2 regions of the Psychrobacillus sp. PGGUH221 genome follow, and region 2 is predicted to be linked to the other one. Evidence: a T-box and tRNA genes for the amino acid it is inferred to sense, from the RefSeq annotation. Region 2 holds a T-box; the other holds one or more tRNA genes.
The links. A T-box is a leader RNA that pairs with one kind of tRNA and senses whether it is charged. The one in region 2 lies ahead of serS (serine--tRNA ligase), so its partner is inferred to be a tRNA-Ser.
Positions count from the first base shown of each region.

Region 1: it encodes a tRNA-Ser, which carries the amino acid that the T-box ahead of serS (serine--tRNA ligase) is inferred to sense. The anticodon was not compared.

Region 1 is NZ_JAQMHQ010000007.1:546-3,879, forward strand. It holds tRNA gene PGC35_RS12480 (tRNA-Lys) at 1-67, shown strand, start outside; tRNA gene PGC35_RS12485 (tRNA-Leu) at 92-176, shown strand; tRNA gene PGC35_RS12490 (tRNA-Gly) at 194-268, shown strand; tRNA gene PGC35_RS12495 (tRNA-Leu) at 284-372, shown strand; tRNA gene PGC35_RS12500 (tRNA-Arg) at 393-469, shown strand; tRNA gene PGC35_RS12505 (tRNA-Pro) at 476-552, shown strand; tRNA gene PGC35_RS12510 (tRNA-Ala) at 567-642, shown strand; tRNA gene PGC35_RS12515 (tRNA-Met) at 666-739, shown strand; tRNA gene PGC35_RS12520 (tRNA-Ile) at 746-822, shown strand; tRNA gene PGC35_RS12525 (tRNA-Ser) at 833-925, shown strand; tRNA gene PGC35_RS12530 (tRNA-Met) at 1,109-1,185, shown strand; tRNA gene PGC35_RS12535 (tRNA-Asp) at 1,189-1,264, shown strand; tRNA gene PGC35_RS12540 (tRNA-Phe) at 1,533-1,608, shown strand; tRNA gene PGC35_RS12545 (tRNA-Gly) at 1,615-1,688, shown strand; tRNA gene PGC35_RS12550 (tRNA-Ile) at 1,694-1,770, shown strand; tRNA gene PGC35_RS12555 (tRNA-Asn) at 1,775-1,849, shown strand; tRNA gene PGC35_RS12560 (tRNA-Ser) at 1,856-1,946, shown strand; tRNA gene PGC35_RS12565 (tRNA-Glu) at 1,954-2,025, shown strand; gene PGC35_RS12570 (1,4-dihydroxy-2-naphthoate polyprenyltransferase) at 2,216-3,127, opposite strand; gene PGC35_RS12575 (isochorismate synthase) at 3,282-3,334, shown strand, end outside.
Region 2 is NZ_JAQMHQ010000019.1:5,149-8,482, reverse strand. It holds gene tadA (tRNA adenosine(34) deaminase TadA) at 1-217, shown strand, start outside; gene serS (serine--tRNA ligase) at 257-1,531, opposite strand; T-box leader at 1,649-1,864, opposite strand; gene pdxT (pyridoxal 5'-phosphate synthase glutaminase subunit PdxT) at 1,889-2,482, opposite strand; gene pdxS (pyridoxal 5'-phosphate synthase lyase subunit PdxS) at 2,484-3,334, opposite strand, start outside.

The DNA.
Region 1 (3,334 bases), on a different contig from region 2:
TTAGCTCAGTTGGTAGAGCATCTGACTTTTAATCAGAGGGTCGTAGGTTCGAATCCTACATGGCTCATCACTTTTTAAGTGAATTATGCATGCGGGTGTGGCGGAACTGGCAGACGCACTAGACTTAGGATCTAGCGCCGCAAGGCGTGGGGGTTCGACTCCCTTCACCCGCACCATTTAATTTAATAACCGAGCGGAAGTAGTTCAGTGGTAGAACACCACCTTGCCAAGGTGGGGGTCGCGAGTTCGAACCTCGTCTTCCGCTCCATAGATTCATTTAAGTGCCGGGGTGGCGGAACTGGCAGACGCACAGGACTTAAAATCCTGCGGTAGGTGACTATCGTACCGGTTCGATTCCGGTCCTCGGCACCACTTTTATGAAAAAGATACATGCGCCCGTAGCTCAATTGGATAGAGCGTCTGACTACGGATCAGAAGGTTGTGGGTTCGACTCCTGCCGGGCGCGCCATATAGACGGGAAGTAGCTCAGCTTGGTAGAGCACTTGGTTTGGGACCAAGGGGTCGCAGGTTCGAATCCTGTCTTCCCGACCAGTATTTATTAGTATGGGGCCTTAGCTCAGCTGGGAGAGCGCCTGCCTTGCACGCAGGAGGTCAGCGGTTCGATCCCGCTAGGCTCCACCATATTATAAAAGATTTAAAAACTTGGCGGCGTAGCTCAGCTGGCTAGAGCATTCGGTTCATACCCGAAAGGTCGTGGGTTCGACTCCCTCTGCCGCCATCTTAAGGACCTTTAGCTCAGTTGGTTAGAGCAGACGGCTCATAACCGTCCGGTCGCAGGTTCGAGTCCTGCAAGGTCCACCAACAATATTTCGGAGGAATACCCAAGTCTGGCTGAAGGGATCGGTCTTGAAAACCGACAGGCGGGTCAAACCGCGCGGGGGTTCGAATCCCTCTTCCTCCTCCATTTCCAAATTGTTGATGAAAGAATTAATTTCTTCATTCTACAAAACTTAATATATATTATTATCGCGGGGTGGAGCAAATCGTCACACGAAGATGACGATTAACACCGATGCAGACGAAGTCGAAGCAGGTGTCCTACTTTCTTCAGGCGTAGTATTATTAAGGATAGCAAGTATATTATTATCGCGGGGTGGAGCAGTTCGGTAGCTCGTCGGGCTCATAACCCGAAGGTCACAGGTTCAAATCCTGTCCCCGCAACCAAATGGTCCCGTGGTGTAGCGGTTAACATGCCTGCCTGTCACGCAGGAGATCGCCGGTTCGATCCCGGTCGGGACCGCCATTTATTATTTAATAAATTAGAGATTTAGGGTAAGCAAGCAAATCGAGGAAGCAATCGAGTGAAAGAAGGAGCGTACTAAAGTACGTGACTGAATGAGTGAGTGAAGCTGACAAAGAGTTGCGCAACTTAGCATAAATCGATTAGAGATTTGGAATAAGCAAGTAGGTCGAGGAAGCAATTGAGTGAAGAAAGGCGCGTACTAAAGTACGTAACTGACTGAACGAATGCAGCTGACGAAGAGATACGTAGCTTAGTGCAAATCGAAGAAGGCTCAGTAGCTCAGTCGGTAGAGCAAAGGACTGAAAATCCTTGTGTCGGCGGTTCGATTCCGTCCTGAGCCACCATTTAATGCGGGTGTAGTTTAGTGGTAAAACCTCAGCCTTCCAAGCTGATGATGAGAGTTCGATTCTCTTCACCCGCTCCAATAATGGGCCTATAGCTCAGCTGGTTAGAGCGCACGCCTGATAAGCGTGAGGTCGATGGTTCGAGTCCATTTAGGCCCACCATTATTCCGAAGTAGCTCAGTGGTAGAGCAATCGGCTGTTAACCGATCGGTCGTAGGTTCGAGTCCTACCTTCGGAGCCATCATATGGGGAAGTACTCAAGTGGCTGAAGAGGCGCCCCTGCTAAGGGTGTAGGTCGGGCAACCGGCGCGAGGGTTCAAATCCCTCCTTCTCCGCCATATGTTTGGCCCCTTGGTCAAGCGGTTAAGACACCGCCCTTTCACGGCGGTAACACGGGTTCGAATCCCGTAGGGGTCATATTAAAAAGCATGTTTCCAATTCGGAAGCATGCTTTTTTTTGTATATTTTTGTTTAATAACTATTTCTTTATTCTTTTCTAACTTACACAAAAGAAAATAGGATTCATTTATATCCTTTTTAATTATTTTGTAGTGGGCAATAAAAAAGCAAGGAAGTGTATAAACTTCCTTGCCTATTTTTGTTTTGCTTAGATGAAATAACCTATTAATAAGCCAATTCCAAGTAAGAAAACAAAAATTGTATTTGTAAGTGCTGTATCTTTCATTGCTAAACCAACTTCAAGTGGGTTTTCTTTCTCTCTAAAAAGTTTTATGGCATGTATCGGTTTCTTCAAACTTAATAGGACTAAAAAAGCCCAAGGAGTAACATCTTGTAAAATAACTAACACAACAATCCAAAGGTAGGACACAAGAAAGAAAGATGTTAAAATAGTAATCGCATTTTTTCTTCCTACGAGGATAGCCATTGTTTTTCTGCCACCTTTTTTGTCTTCAACAATATCTCGAATATTGTTAGATAGCATAATTGCAGCTACAAGCAATGCACTTGGTATCGATAATAGGATCGCAGAGTTTGGTACAGAACCTACTTGAATGAAAGTAGATATTAGCACTATTAGCATTCCCATAACAATACCACTAAAAAGTTCTCCAAATGGGGTGTACGCTATCGGATAAGGTCCGCCAGTATATAAATATCCAATTAGCATACTGATTCCACCAACGACTAGTAACATCCAGGAAGATTCGTAGCATATATATATACCTAGTAAAGCTGCAAGTCCATATAACATTAATGCAAGTTGCAAAACAGTTTTAGGCTTTACACCATTTCGAACAATTGCTCCTCCAATCCCGATGGATTCCTCACTGTCTAATCCTCGTACAAAATCATAATATTCGTTAAACATATTGGTAGCAGCCTGTATAAAAAGACAAGCGAATAACATTGCTAAAAAAATAAGCCAGTTAATATTTGTGTAATAAAGTGCAATCATCGTTCCTAAAAATACAGGAGCAAATGAAGCTGTTAATGTATGGGGTCTTGTTAATTTCCACCAAATTCGCCAACCTCTATCGGCTTGAAGTTCATGAGACATAGGTTTTTCTCTCCTTTTAAAGAATCAACCTCAATTTTAGCATATATTCATTGCTAAATGTGTGCCGAAAACGGTAGAAAGTTGTATGATTAAGGGTAGAGTAATTTAATAGATAATGAATGCATCATAAGGTTATTTAACGGAGGTAATATTTATGCCGAACACCACCGGTCAACAGAAAACAACATTACGTTTTTATACAGAAAC
Region 2 (3,334 bases):
AGCTATTTTACAATCCCGTATTCCACGTGTTGTCTATGGAGCTAGAGATGCAAAAGCCGGTTGTGTAGATTCTCTCTATCATCTTTTAAAAGACAATAGGTTTAATCATATGTGTGAAGTGACAGAAGGTGTTTTAGCAGAAGAATGTGGGGCCATGCTTACTCATTTTTTTCGCAATTTACGAGAACAAAAAAAGAACCAGAAACGCGGCTTATAAATGCGTTTCTGGTTACTCCAACATTATTGAGTTCAACTATTATTTAATTACAGATTTTCCACCCATGTATGGACGTAAAACTTCCGGAACTACTACAGTACCATCAGCTTGCTGATAGTTTTCTAAAATTGCTGCTACTGTACGTCCAAGTGCAAGTCCACTACCGTTCAATGTGTGTACATACTCTGGTTTTCCACCCGCTTCTCTTCTAAAGCGAATGCCTGCACGACGAGCTTGAAAATCCTCAAAATTACTACAAGAAGAAATTTCTTTATACTCCCCGTAGCTCGGTAACCAAACTTCTAAATCATATTTTTTCGCTGCAGTAAAGCCTAAATCCGCAGTACACATATGAAGCACTCTATATGGAAGTCCTAAAAGTTGTAACACTTTTTCTGCATGCCCTGTTAAAAGCTCTAATTGCTCATATGATTCTTCCGGCTTAACAAAACGAACAAGTTCTACTTTATTAAACTGATGTTGACGTATTAAACCACGAGTATCACGACCTGCAGATCCCGCCTCAGAACGGAAGCAAGCACTAAAAGCAGTGAACGCTTGTGGAAGTTCTGCTCCATCTAAAATCTCATCACGATAGAAATTGGTTACTGGCACTTCTGCCGTTGGAATTAAGAAATAATCTTCTTCTCCTATTAAAAACGCATCCTCTTCAAACTTCGGAAGCTGACCTGTACCTGTTAAACTTGTGCGATTTGCCAAGTATGGAGGTAACATTTCTTCATATCCATGCTCTTCAGCATGTAAATCCATCATAAAGTTTATCAATGCACGTTCAAGTCTTGCACCCAATCCTCGGTAGAAAGCAAATCGGCTTCCTGTCACTTTCGCAGCACGCTCAAAATCTACTATTTTTAAATCTGTTGCAATATCCCAATGGGCTTTTGTTTCAAAATCGAATGAAGGAACTTCTCCCCATTTACGGATTTCCACATTATCATCTTCTGAGTCACCGATTGGCACACTTTCATGAGGAATATTTGGAACTCGCATCATCATATATTCAAATTTTTCTTCCACATCTCTTAACTCATCATCTAGTACTTTAATTTCATCGCCAACTTCGCGCATACGTGCAATTAGATCATCCGCATTTTCTTTATTTCGTTTCATCTCAGAGATTTTTTGAGAAAACTCATTTCTTTCTGCTTTTAACACTTCTGTTTTTGCAATTAATTCTCTACGTTTTTGATCTAATGGTAAGAACTGATCAAATTCAGATATTTCTTCCCCACGCTTAGCAAGCTTAACTTTCACTTCTTCATAATGGTCACGTACAAATTTTACGTCTAACATATGAGTTTCCTCCTCTATTTTAATCAAATTCTCATTTGGGAATCTTTAACCTTATTCATTAAGTGCTCATATATGCAGCAAATAAGGTTAAAAACGACAAAAAAGCCCTCATCCCAAAAAAGGGACGAGAGCTACCCGCGTTGCCACCCTGATTGATTCAGTAAAAAACTGAATCCACTTGTTCCATAACGGCTTTTTCAACCGGACACGACCTACTTAACTTTCAATCGCGCAACTCAAAGGATGGATTCACAAGTGTTCATATCAGCTTACACCAGCCGCTGACTCTCTATAAAAAACGTGCTTGTTACTACTTCCTATCATCGTTTTTACATTCATGAAATTACTCATACTTTACTATATATTTACTGTTAATGCAAGCGAATCCTCGACCATTTCAGTAAAATACGCGGTAATTCGATGATCTGCTGTCAGTTCAGGGTGAAAGGAGCATCCGAGCAAATAACCTTGTCTCGCCATAACAATTTTTCCTTCAAAGCGAGCAAGTACCTCAACATCTTCACCAACTCCCACAATATGAGGGGCTCGTATAAATACAGCTGGGAAATCCTCTGCAATATCTTTAATCGCTAAACTCGTTTCAAAGCTATCCACTTGGCGACCAAAAGAATTACGTTCTACTTTTGCATCTAGAACACTAATATGTGAAAAATCATAACCAACAAGTTTTTTTGCTAATAGTATTAATCCTGCACAAGTTCCAAACATCGGCTTTCCTGCAGCCGCAAATTGTTGGAGAGGCTCCAACATCTCAAATCGATCAATTAGTTTTCGCATCGCTGTGCTTTCTCCACCTGGAAGGATTAATCCATCCACTAAAGCTAAATCACTTTTGCTTTTTACTGTGATAGCCTGAGCTCCACATGCTTCTATGGAACGAATATGTTCACTTACTGCTCCTTGAAGAGCTAATACGCCTATCTTTACCATGTTACCACCCTCTATCTTGCATACGATCTTGGGCAGATAAACGAGAAATTTCAATTCCCTTCATCGGAATTCCTAGGTCTTTTGATATTTCTACGAGTAATTTGTAGTCTTGGTAATGTGTTGTTGCTTCTACGATTGCTTTTGCAAATTTCTCAGGGTTTTCTGATTTGAAGATTCCTGATCCAACAAATACACCATCTGCTCCAAGCTCCATCATTAATGCTGCATCCGCTGGTGTGGCTACTCCACCAGCTGCAAAGTTTACAACCGGTAATTTACCATTATGTTTGATTTGCAATAAAACATCATATGGTGCTCCTAAAATTTTTGCTTCTGTCATTAATTCATCCTCGTTCATATGAACAATTTTACGTACATGCGCATTTACTTTACGTAAATGACGAACAGCTTCTACAATATTCCCTGTTCCAGGTTCCCCTTTTGTACGAAGCATAGAAGCTCCTTCTGCGATACGACGAGCTGCTTCCCCTAAATCCTTACATCCGCAAACGAATGGTACTGTGAATTCGCTTTTACGTAAGTGATACTCTTCATCTGCAGGAGTTAAAACTTCAGACTCGTCGATGTAGTCAACACCCATTGCTTCTAAAATTCTTGCTTCTGTAATATGGCCAATACGTGCTTTCGCCATAACTGGAATTGTTACTGCTCCCATTACTTCTTCCATTATGCGTGGATCTGCCATACGAGCAACACCACCTGCTGCGCGAATATCAGATGGTACACGTTCTAATGCCATTACTGCTACTGCACCAGCAGCTTCTGCAATTTTTGCTTGCTCAGCATTGATAACGTCCATAATAACGCCACCTTTTTGCATTTCTGCCATTC